Regions from separate parts of the Levilactobacillus yiduensis genome, predicted to be linked through region 2. Evidence: predicted binding sites of a transcription regulator. Region 2 holds the regulator's gene; the other holds the start of a gene.
What was found. The regulator HrcA, encoded in region 2, represses chaperone genes, less so after heat shock. The targets are predictions, from matches to a motif close to TTAGCACTCNNNNNNNNNGAGTGCTAA.
Positions count from the first base shown of each region.

Region 1: groES (co-chaperone GroES) is a predicted target of HrcA. The motif match lies at 2,931-2,957, and genes of this name have one in related genera.

Region 1 is NZ_JAMXAZ010000003.1:122,882-128,885, forward strand. Features, by position in the region: gene kimA (potassium transporter KimA) at 1-265, opposite strand, end outside; gene groL (chaperonin GroEL) at 925-2,550, opposite strand; gene groES (co-chaperone GroES) at 2,611-2,895, opposite strand; gene NGM66_RS02970 (redox-sensing transcriptional repressor Rex) at 3,797-4,435, opposite strand; gene NGM66_RS02975 (ABC-F family ATP-binding cassette domain-containing protein) at 4,751-6,004, shown strand, end outside.
Region 2 is NZ_JAMXAZ010000009.1:54,666-60,669, forward strand. Features, by position in the region: gene dnaJ (molecular chaperone DnaJ) at 1-302, opposite strand, end outside; gene dnaK (molecular chaperone DnaK) at 428-2,302, opposite strand; gene grpE (nucleotide exchange factor GrpE) at 2,341-2,931, opposite strand; gene hrcA (heat-inducible transcriptional repressor HrcA) at 2,952-3,989, opposite strand; gene ribF (riboflavin biosynthesis protein RibF) at 5,178-6,004, opposite strand, start outside.

The sequences.
Region 1 (6,004 bases), on a different contig from region 2:
GATAGGCGTGAATGATTTGCTGGTATGAAAGCGTGATCGCAAATAACAGAACTAAGACCAAAGCCGCTGCCCACATTTGATACATCAAGGCGGCTGCTGATAAGGTAATCAGGACTGTCGTAATTTGCTCAGTACCATAAGCCACGGAGGATAACGCATCAGACGATAGTAAGGCTAATGCTTTAAACTTGGTTAGCGCCTGACCGCCCTCGTCCATGGTCTTGAGGGGTTTCCCAATTAAAACCCGCTTTAAATAACGCCACATGACTATTTACTCCTTATCTCCAGAAATAATGAAAACGGGACTAGGCCCGTTAAATAATAGCTTGTTTCTGTCAAAGCTCAACGTGCAGCAAGTCTACTACAACTAGCTCCACATTACCACAATTCCAGCAGTTAGCAACCGTAGAATTGCTTAGCGAACTTATCCATTATCCGGCAAAGTCTGACAGAAATAAAGACTTTCTTTTTGCTAAATTTTGTTGCTACCCTCTTGCGTGGGTTCTAAGCCAGTCTTTGGCAGTTACATAGCCGATACTGGCCGCCTCGCCGTCGAAGTCTGGTTCTCCCTGTTTCAGCGACAATGCCTGATTCTAACGCTAAGTCACCACACTTTCAAGCTAAAGTGGAACTTTTACTGTCAATTAAAGAGGCTGAATAACGAAAATCGGCTAGAAGCGAGGTTGAAGACCGACTTTTGGCTTCGACCGGTCCTTCCCACAGCGTCACGGTCCAAATTTGGCGAACGGTAAGGCGACCAGCACCAATCACATGACATTCAAAGACTAATTTTGTCCCTGTAAACCCTAGTGTCACCATAAATCCGACTGCATTCCAACTTGCAATCTTTAGCCGATAATCAAAAAAAGAAGCCTGAACCCGAAAGTCCAGACTTCTCGTCAATCATTTTTAATTGGATGCAGCTTACATCATGCCGCCCATACCTGGGTTAGCAGCTGGGGCTGCAGGTGCTGGGTTGTCTTCTGGCTTTTCAGCGACAACGGCTTCCGTCGTCAACAGTAAAGCAGAAACAGAAGCAGCGTTTTGCAGAGCAGAACGGGTAACCTTGGTTGGGTCGGTGATACCAGCCTTAACCATGTCTTCGTACTTGTCGTCTGCAGCGTTGTAACCAACACCTGGCTTTTCGCTCTTCAAGTGTTCAACCACAACAGAGCCTTCAACACCGGCGTTTTGTGCGATTTGACGAACTGGTTCTTCCAAAGCACGGAGCACGATGTTAACACCAGTTTGTTCATCGCCTTCAGCGTCAACCTTGGCAACGTCACCAATGACGTTGATCAAGGCAGTCCCACCACCAGCAACGAAGCCTTCTTCAACGGCCGCACGGGTCGCGTTCAAGGCATCTTCAATCCGGTATTTACGTTCCTTCAGTTCAGTTTCCGTAGCGGCACCGACACGAACGACGGCAACCCCACCGGCTAACTTAGCCAAACGTTCCTTCAGCTTGTCACGATCAAAGTCAGAAGTCGTTTCGTCGATCTGACCCTTGATTTCAGCAACCCGAGCAGCGATTTGGTCCTTAGCACCAGCACCTTCAACGATGGTGGTGTCATCCTTCGTCACGTTGACCTTTTGGGCTTGACCTAATTGATCAATGGTCGTGTCCTTCAAGTTCAGGCCTAAGTCATCGGTAATCACAGTCCCACCAGTTAAGGTAGCAATGTCAGCCAATTGGGCCTTACGACGGTCACCAAAGCCAGGCGCCTTAACAGCAACCACGTTGAAGGTCCCACGCATCTTGTTCAAGACCAAGGTAGGTAAGGCTTCACCGGTGATGTCATCAGCGATGATCAACAGGGAACGGCTTTGTTCAACAACGGATTGCAGCAATGGCAAGATGTCTTGGATGTTACCGATCTTCTTGTCAGTGATCAAGATGTATGGGTTGTCGAGGTTAGCTTCCATCTTATCGTTGTCGGTAACCATGTATTGAGACATGTACCCACGATCGAATTGCATCCCTTCAACAACGTCCAAGCTGGTATCAACCCCACGGGATTCTTCAATCGTGATGACCCCGTCGTTACCAACCTTTTCCATGGCGTCAGCAATTAACTTACCAGTTTCCTTGCTAGCGGATGAAATGGAAGCGATTTGGGCGATATCGTCCTTCGTCTTGACGTCAATCGACATCTTGTGTAAGGCATCAACAGCGGCGTCAGTCGCCTTTTCGATCCCGCGACGGATACCAACAGGGTTGGCACCGGCAGTAACGTTCTTCATACCTTCGTTAACGATGGCTTGGGTCAGAACCGTTGCGGTCGTGGTCCCATCACCAGCGATGTCGTTGGTCTTGGAAGCAACTTCGGAAACCAACTTGGCACCCATGTTTTCGAAATGGTCATCGAGCTCGATGGCCTTGGCAATCGTAACCCCATCATTCGTGATGGTTGGGTTGCCATAGCTTTGTTCCAAAACAACGTTACGACCCTTAGGCCCTAAGGTCGTCTTGACCGTATCAGCTAACTTGTCAACACCAGCCAGCATCTTGCTGCGTGCATCTTCAGAGAACTTTAATTCTTTAGCCATTTTCTACATTCACCTCATACTAAATTTTTTAAATAGTCTCTCGTATCAGTGGGAAAGCAATTAGTCAACGACAGCGACTAAATCCTTTTCGTGTAAAACAAGGTAAGTCTTGCCGTCATACTTAACTTCTGTACCGGCGTACTTGTCGAACAATACCTTGTCGCCAACCTTAACAGCTGGGGCTACCTTATCGCCATTGTCTAACACACGGCCATCACTCACAGCAACAACATTGGCCGTTGAAGGCTTTTCCTGCGCATTACTTGCTAAAACAATGCCGCCAACCGTAGTTTCTTCTTCTTGTGGTTGATCCAAAATGACGCGGTCTCCTAATGGTTTTAACACTTGAATCCCTCCAATAAACTTACTTTTTAGCACTGTTAGCACTTGACTAACATAAGTGCTAATAACAATATCTAATATATGGTTTTTCGCGCTAAAAATCAAGGAATTTGGCAAACAATTTGCCGAGTGCTAACGGCCCAGTTCGCCTAGCCCTTGTGGCTCTAAGCGAAATCCTTCATTGTATGATTTTTCTAATAACGTTGGCGAAACCAGAATGCCTCCGTCAGCCAGCAATTCCGCCTGCTCTGGGGAACACCTCCAGCCTGAGAAACGGTCTTCCGGTTCGCTTGAAAGCCTGGCAAAGTTCACCAGTCTCTCAAGTCGTCCCACCCAGTAACCTGGTAAGAAACACCAGCTAACTGGGTCGACACAGCTGGCTCCATTGCTGGCTGACTCCGGCGGGTTAGGGCTTGTCAACGACTCCGATATCAATTAGAGACGACTATGGGCTTTCGTTACTAAGGGTTAACACCATTAGTAGTTAATCATCCGTGTCGCCGAGAGTCCACCAAATATGGGTTCAGCCGTGGGAGTTACCTAAACGGCATGACTTTTCATGCCGCTTAGGTAACTGGCGTCTTTGAGACGCGGTCTTTCGGCTCAAAGGCGAGGTGTCGAGACCGACCTTTGGCTCGACCCGTCCGCCCACCGCGTTCCGACCCATATTTGGTGGACGGTAGGCGGCCAGCCCGGACCGTGTGTCTGCAAATAACTAGTTTTATCTTGTTATTTTTCAGTTCTTCCGTAATCCCCCAATTAATTCAGGCCGTTGTCTATAATTGCACAATCACAAGGCTATTTTGTGAAGGGCTTTTTGCCGATAGATTGGCAATTTTTCCGGCGATGGCTTCACAAAGCGTAAACAAAAAGTCGTAATCCCCCAAAAGATTACGACCCCGTTCTATTCTTTGCTGTTGTAGTGTTCCAAGAAGTAGATCAACGTTTGTAATTCGTTGGTCAAGTCCACGTTTTGGACCCGGACATCCTTAGGAACGGTGACCCGTAATGGTGTGAAGTTCAAAATTCCCTTCACCCCGCCGGCAACGGCATCGTCCGTGACGGATTGGGCCACGTCAGATGGGACCGTTAAGATGGCCACTTGAATCTGTTGTTCTTCCAACTGTGTCCGCAACTCCGTCATTGGATAAATCGGCACGCCGCTTTGAATCGTGTTGGCAATGTCTGCGTTCACGTCAAAGGCCGCACTGATACGGACGTTGCCGTCTTGGTGGAAGTTGAAGTTCAACAGGGCATGGCCCAAATTCCCAACCCCGATCAAGGCCACGTTGGTCAGCCGATCTTGGTTCAGAATTTTCTTAAAGAACTTAATTAAACTTTCAACGTCGTAGCCGTACCCCCGCTTACCCAGGGCACCGAAGTATGAAAAGTCTCGGCGAATGGTGGCAGAGTCAACTTTAACTGCCTCAGATAATTCAGTCGAGGAAACACGCGTCTTATCCGCGTCCAACAGGATGTTTAAGTAGCGGTAGTAAATGGGGAGCCGCTTCGCTGTGGCGCGGGGAATCTTTTGTTCTGTCAAAAACGAGACCTCCTAATCAATCTTGCTGATCACTGCCAAACCGGCAATAACCATTTCTCTAGATGATAACCTGATTGTGAAATTTACTTTCTTACAAATTATAGCATAACCGCCTGCCTTGTGAAAGAAATTGCAAGTATTTTTCACAATTATTTAGGAATTTCGGTCTAATTGCAGAATATGCTAAAATAGACATACTGAGGTTTCGGCCAAACTGCCGCACAAACCCAAGACTTTCAGAACGGACAGTGACTTACCATTGCCCGCTGAAATATACCTTAAAAATAACTTTAACCCCATCAAGGAGGTCATACCGTGATTCTTTTACAAGTCCAACAGGTTACCCGGCGTTTCGGGGCGACCGTCTTATTTGAAAATGTCACCATGGACGTCCCCGAGCATGGCCGCGTGGCACTGGTTGGCCGCAACGGTGCTGGGAAATCCACTTTACTTAAAATGATTGCTGGCGAAACCACCCCGGACGTCGGCCAGATTACCACAAAACGGGGATTGACCATGGGCTACCAAGCCCAAAATGCCGGACTCGCCTCATCGAAGACCGTCTGGAACGAAATGCTTGACGTCTTTGCCGAGGTTCGCGCCACAGAAAAACGGATCCATGAGTTGGAACAGCAGATGAGCGACCCGGCCGTCATTGCCGATGCCGAACAGTTCCAACAGGTCAGCGCGACTTACGACCAGCTCCAACAAGACTTTAGCGACCACAACGGCTACGGCTACCAAGCCGAAATTCGGGGTGTGCTCCACGGATTTGAATTTGGCGAAGAATACTACGACAAGCCCATCAACGAGCTTTCCGGTGGGCAACGGACCCAACTGGCCTTAGCCAAGCTGTTGCTGGAAAAGCCCGACCTCTTGATTTTGGACGAACCGACCAACCACTTGGACGTCGAAACACTCACCTGGTTGGAAGGCTATCTGCAAGGTTACTCCGGCGCCATTTTAGTCGTTTCCCATGACCGGTACTTCCTGGATCACGTGGTCAACGACGTCTATGACATGGCACACGGCGGGCTGGACCATTATCCTGGCAACTATTCACACTACATCGATGCCAAGGCTGAGCGGCTCAAGCGGGAATGGAAGGAATACGACAAGCAGCAGACCGAGATCAGTAAGCTCGAAGACTTCGTGAATAAAAATATCGTGCGGGCCTCGACCACCAAACGGGCCCAGGCTCGGCGGAAACAATTGGAAAAGATGGACCGCATGGCCAAGCCTGAAGGCGATGAAAAGGTCGCCCGTTTCACCTTCAAACCCCACCGACAAAGCGGTAACGTGGTCTTGGACGTGGTCAACGGGGCGGTTGGCTATGACGATCAGATACTCTGCGCACCGGTCAACCTGGACATCAAAAAACACCAGGCTGTGGCCATCGTCGGCCCCAACGGCATTGGTAAGTCCACCCTATTGAAGACGATTCTCGGGCGGATTCCTGCTATTCAAGGCCAGATCATCTTCGGTACCGGCGTTGACACCGGCTACTACGATCAGGACCAAGCCACGCTGCACGAGAAGAAAACGGTGCTCCACGAACTGTGGGACGAC
Region 2 (6,004 bases):
ATGTCGTCGAAACCACCGCCGCCACCAAAGCCGCCGAAGCCACCTTGTTGACCGCCGCCAAAACCACCGAAGCCGCCTTGGGCACCGTCTGCGGAACCATATTGGTCATAGTTGGCCCGTTTTTGTTCATCACCTAAGACATCATAGGCATCCTGCACGGCCTTGAATTTCTCCGCCGCATCCGGTGCCTTGTTCAAATCTGGATGATACTTCTTTGATAATTTCCGATAGGCCTTCTTGATTTCTGCTTGACTGGCATCTTTTGCGACGCCTAGTACGCCATATAAGTCCGTTTCCGCCATCTTTTTCCTCCCAATCAAACCCGATATTTTTCGCTACTAGTAAGAATAGCATACTCGAAACAAAAAGCCAAAGCCCCAGGGACTCTGACTTCTTGTCTGCACTCTCTTAAAGTGAAACGGGGCAATTACTTGTTATCGTCGTCGTGAACTTCGTGGAAGTCCCCATCAACAGTGTCGCCGTCTTTGCCGTCGCTCTTGGCATCGCCACTGGCTTGTTGACCAGTAGCACCGTCAGCGCCGCCCTGGGCTTGTTGTGCCTGTTGGGCTTGTTGATACAACTTGACGGAGAGGTCTTGGATGATCTTGTTCAAGTCATCCTTCTTGCTCTTCATGTCGTCCAAGTTGTTGGCTTCTTGGGCCTTCTTCAAGGCGTCACGCGCATCTTCGGCCTTCTTGATTTCGTCGTCAGAGACCTTGCCCTTAACGTCTTTCAACGTCTTGTCGGTCTGGAAGAGTAATTGGTCGACTTCGTTCTTGGTGTCGACTTCTTCCTTACGTTGCTTGTCGGCAGCTTCGTTTTCCTTAGCTTCCTTCATCATCTTGTCGACTTCTTCATCGGACAGACCGTCGGAACTCTTGATGGTGATCTTTTGTTCCTTGTTCGTGCCCATATCCTTAGCGGAAACATTCACGATACCGTTCTTATCGATATCAAAGGTCACTTGGATTTGTGGAACACCACGAGGTGCAGCTGGGATGTCAGCGAGTTGGAAGTTACCCAACGTCTTGTTGTCAGCAGCCATTGGCCGTTCACCTTGTAAGACGTGGATATCAACGGCTGGTTGGTTATCCGCAGCGGTTGAGAAGACTTGGGACTTGCTGGTAGGAATCGTGGTGTTGCGGTCGATCAACTTCGTGAAGACCCCACCCATGGTTTCAATACCCAAGGATAATGGCGTGACATCCAATAAGACAACGTCCTTGACGTCACCAGTGATGACCCCACCTTGGACAGCGGCACCTAAAGCAACGGCTTCATCAGGGTTGATGGAGTGGTTAGGTTCCTTACCCGTCCACTTCTTAACGGCTTCTTGAATAGCTGGAATCCGCGTAGACCCACCGTTTAAGATGACAACGTCAACGTCGCCGGCTTGTAAGTCGGCATCCTTCAAGGCGTTTTCAACTGGGATCCGCGTCTTTTCAACCAAGTCAGCCGTTAATTCGTTGAACTTGGCCCGTGTCAAGCTCTTTTCCAAGTGCAATGGGCCATTGTCGCCAGCGGAAATAAATGGCAAGCTGATTTGTGCTTCGGTAACCCCAGAGAGGTCCTTCTTCGCTTTTTCAGCAGCGTCCTTTAACCGTTGAACGGCCATTTTATCCTTGGATAAGTCAACACCGTTTTCGTCCTTGAAACCGGCAATCAACCAGTCCATGATCTTTTGGTCAAAGTCATCCCCACCTAAATGGGTATCCCCGTTCGTTGACAGCACGTCGAAGACACCGTCACCTAAGTCCAGGATGGACACATCAAAGGTCCCACCACCAAGGTCATAGACCATGACTTTTTCATCTTTGTCTTGCTTGTCCAAGCCGTAAGCTAAGGCTGCGGCCGTTGGTTCGTTGATGATCCGTTCAACGTTCAAACCAGCGATCTTACCAGCATCCTTAGTTGCTTGCCGTTGGGCATCGTTGAAGTAAGCTGGCACCGTGATAACGGCCTTATCAACCGTGTCACCAATGTAGTCTTCAGCGAAGGACTTCAAGTGTTGTAAAATCATTGCGGAAACTTGTTCTGGCGTGTAGTCCTTGCCTTCAATGGTTTCCTTGAAGCCTGCTTCACCCATGTGACTCTTGATAGATGAAATCGTGTTCGGGTTAGTGATTGCTTGACGCTTAGCAACTTCACCGACTTGGGTTTCACCATCTTTAAAAGCGACAACGGATGGCGTCGTCCGGGCGCCTTCCTTGTTCGCAATGATCTTTGGCGTACTGCCTTCAAGAACGGCAACGGCAGAGTTAGTCGTCCCTAAGTCAATTCCGATAATCTTGTTACTTGCCATCAAAAATTCCCTCTTTTTTTAATTTTTTATTTATAAATTTATTGAGCAACGACAACCATAGCGGGCCGGAGTACCCGGTCCTTTAGTTGGTAGCCCTTTTGGAGCACATTGACCACCGTTTCAGCCGTTTGCCCATCAGAGACTGGGACCGACTGAACCGCTTGGTGCAAGGTCGGGTCAAACTTCTGGCCCAGTGCGGCGATCTCCGTCACGTGATTACGCTTCAAGGCGTCTTCCATGTGATCGTAGGTCATCTGCACACCCTTTTTGATCTGCTTGCTCGTCTCATCAGTCGCTTCGACTGCTAAGGCCCGCTCCAAGTTATCGATCACGGGGAGCACGTCCTTAGCGAGTTGCTGACCATCGTACTTGATGAGCGCGGCCTGTTCCTTTTGGTAACGGGTCTGCATGTTTTGCACTTCCGCTTCGGCGCGCAGGTACTTGTCCTCGAAGCCATCCGCCTTCTTTTGCACAGCGGCTAAAGCCTCCGCGGTGACCGTTGGCGTCGACTTATCAGTGGGCTTCTTGTCCGCTGGTGCGGCTTGCTCAGTCTTGTCTGGGTCTTGCTTAGTAGTGGCGGCCTTTGCCGCAGTTTCATCATCAGTGGATGGTTGTTGCTTGTCAGCCACGATAAAAAACCTCCCTTTCTTTACTCGTCGTAGAACCGATAGTAATCTAACAGTTTCTTCGCGAGCTCTTCACGAAACGCACCGACAATCCCTAACATCCGTGAATACGGCATGCGGGTCGGTCCTAAAATAGCGATCATACCCTTACCATGTTGGTTCACGTCGTAGGTGGCGGTGATCAGGCTGAAGTTTCTCAAGGCATCGTTGGTCATTTCATTGCCAATTTGCACGGAAATGTTATCCCGCGGTTGCCCCAAGACGTTGGCGATATCATCGGTCTTATCGATCAATGAATACAACGACTTCAGTGAATCAACATCGCTATCCTGCGAGAAGTTCAACAGATTCAGTCGACCGCCAACGTAGAACCGCTCTTGCGCGGCCCGCGTCAACACGTCGCCGAAAATATCCAGAAAGCCTTCTGGACTCTGCAGGTAATTGGCAATTTTCATTGGAATATCCGCCTGCAGCTTTTGAACCACTTCTGGAAGCGTCAACCCGACCAACTGATCATTGATCAGCCGAACAACGGCCTCTAACTGGTCGCCGGTCACGGACTCACTCACGTCAAATGTCTGGTTTTCCACGTCACCACTGTCGGTGACCAGGATCGCCATCACTTGCCGCTTACCGAGGGGAACCAACCGGAAACCACTAAGCCGACTGTCCTTTAATTCCGGCTTCAACGTAAACGCGGTATAGCTCGTCAGGTTGGATAAGATCGTGGCCGATTGCGAAATAATTTCGTCAATCTTGTGGAAATCGCCACCTAACGAGGACTGAATCACGTCGATATCGTTGGGCCGCAACGGATCGGGTTTTACCAAATGGTCAACGTAATACCGGTACCCTTCAACCGAAGGAATCCGGCCGGAAGACGAGTGAGTCTTTTTAATCAGGCCCTGTTCCTCCAACGCCGCCATTTCATTACGAATTGTCGCTGAGCTTACGTGGATGGGTAACTGCTTGGCTAATGCCTTAGACCCCACCGGCACACCAGTGTTGGTAAAGTCGCGGACAACGGCTCGCAGAATCATCATTTGTCTTTCTGAAAGCATCACAATCACCCCTTTTTTAGCACTCAAACAACACAAGTGCTAAGTCACATATATAATGTAGCAAAACCGGGTTTTGAAGTCAAGAAATCTGGTAGAATTTTTAGCAATCGTTGGGTTTAAGTGCTAATTTTTTAGAATTCCCTCAGAATACAGCGGTTTCAGGATGGATTGTGGTGACTGGCCCGCCTTACCGTTCGCCAAATATGGGCTGGAACGCTGTGGGCGGACGGGACGAGCCAAAGGGCGGTCTCGGCACCTCGCTTTGAGCCGAAATGCACGTCTCAAAGACGCCAGTTCCCTAACCAGCCAAAAGCGCTGCCAAGGGAACTCCCACGGCTGAGCCCATATTTGGCGAACTCCCGGCTACGGTAGTGCCTATCGCCCACACTTGCCTAATTAACTAGTGTCTCTAAATCTATCATCTAAGTTAACCTATACCACTACTCTTACTAAACTTCTTGTCGGGATGGCGTTCAACCACCAAAATCTAGGCCTAAAAATCTTGGGATAACTTTCAACGGCCAACCAAAAAGGACTTAACTCCCGCAACGCGTTCGCTAAGCCCTTTAAATTATTTAACTGAAGATTGCAAGTGCAAAAATACCTGATAATACTCAGCTGACAAGGACTGTGAACATGAAATTAGTCCACGCCCGCCACCTGCGGCTGTCAGAGATTCCGGTAGCTATGGGGAACGCCGGCGGCCTAAGGAGCGGTCCGCCGACTCGGTTTGAAGCTTGACGAACCCCGTCAATCTCCAAACACGTCCCACGCTGTAAGCTGAGAAAAAACGCTCAGCTAACACCGTTGTCACAGCAACCTGCACCTCTGACCTCCTCCGGTTACGTCGGTGATTAACCACAAAATTAGCAGAGAAATCGCTGAACATCCACATTAGCGGACAACTTGTCACGTAACCGTGAGTGAGCTAAATTTGGACTCAGCCGTGGGAGTTTACAAGTGAACTTCTTGGAAACTGGCGTCTTCGAGACGCGGTCTTCGGCTCGAAGCGAGGTTGAAGACCGCCTTTTGGCTTCGACCGGTCCTTCCCACAGCGTCACGGTCCAAATTTGGCGAACGGTAAGGCGGCCAGCACAGAGCAAGGTGCGTTCAAAGGCTAATTTTATCCCTGTAAACCCTGGTGTCACCATAAATTTAGCTACTTTTAAACTTGCAACCTTTAGTTATTTAAGATTCACGCGTCGCAACTTGATGGAAATAGGCCCGCGTGTCTGCTTCGTCTTGCTTTAATTGCGCAACCAGACCGTCCGCGTCCGCGAATTTCACCTCGCCGCGCAACCGGTGGTGCCATTCGACCTCTACTGGTTCGCCGTACAGGTTGCCCTGGAAGTCCAGGAGGTTCATTTCGACCGTGACTGGACGGTTATCCCCAAAGGTCACGTTACGGCCCACAGAGACCATCCCAGGGTACCAGATGGCCCCAACCTTCAACCGGGCCGTGTAAATGCCAATCCCAGGGATCCACTCATCCTGTGGCGCCATGACGTTAGCCGTGGGGTAGCCGATCGTTCGGCCCCGGGCCTCGCCGTGGACTACCAATCCCGTCGAGCGGTACGTGTAACCCAGTAATTGGTTCACCAAGTCGACATCACCCGCACGCATCGCCGCCCGAATCCGCGTAGAACTAACCTTTTCGTTGCCACTGGCCTCTTCGGGGACCGTGACCACCTCAAACCGTCCCTGCGCATATTCAGGCAACCGCGCCATATTGGCCACGTCCTTCTTGCCGTAAGTGTGGTCAAAGCCAGCCACTGCCGCCACCGTGTGAAAAGCCACCAAATAGTGGTCGACAAATTCTTGCGGTGTCTGGGCCGCAAATTCGCCGGTGTAATTGACCAAAAAGACCCGGTCGACCCCCAATCGGTCCAGCTGCTGGAGCTTGCGGTTGATCGGACTCAAATACTTCTGGTCATCCGCCTGTAGCGGCCGGTAAACCAGCGCAGGGTGGTGATCATAGGTCAAGACGGCCAGCTTAACACCTTTGGCTTGGGCAA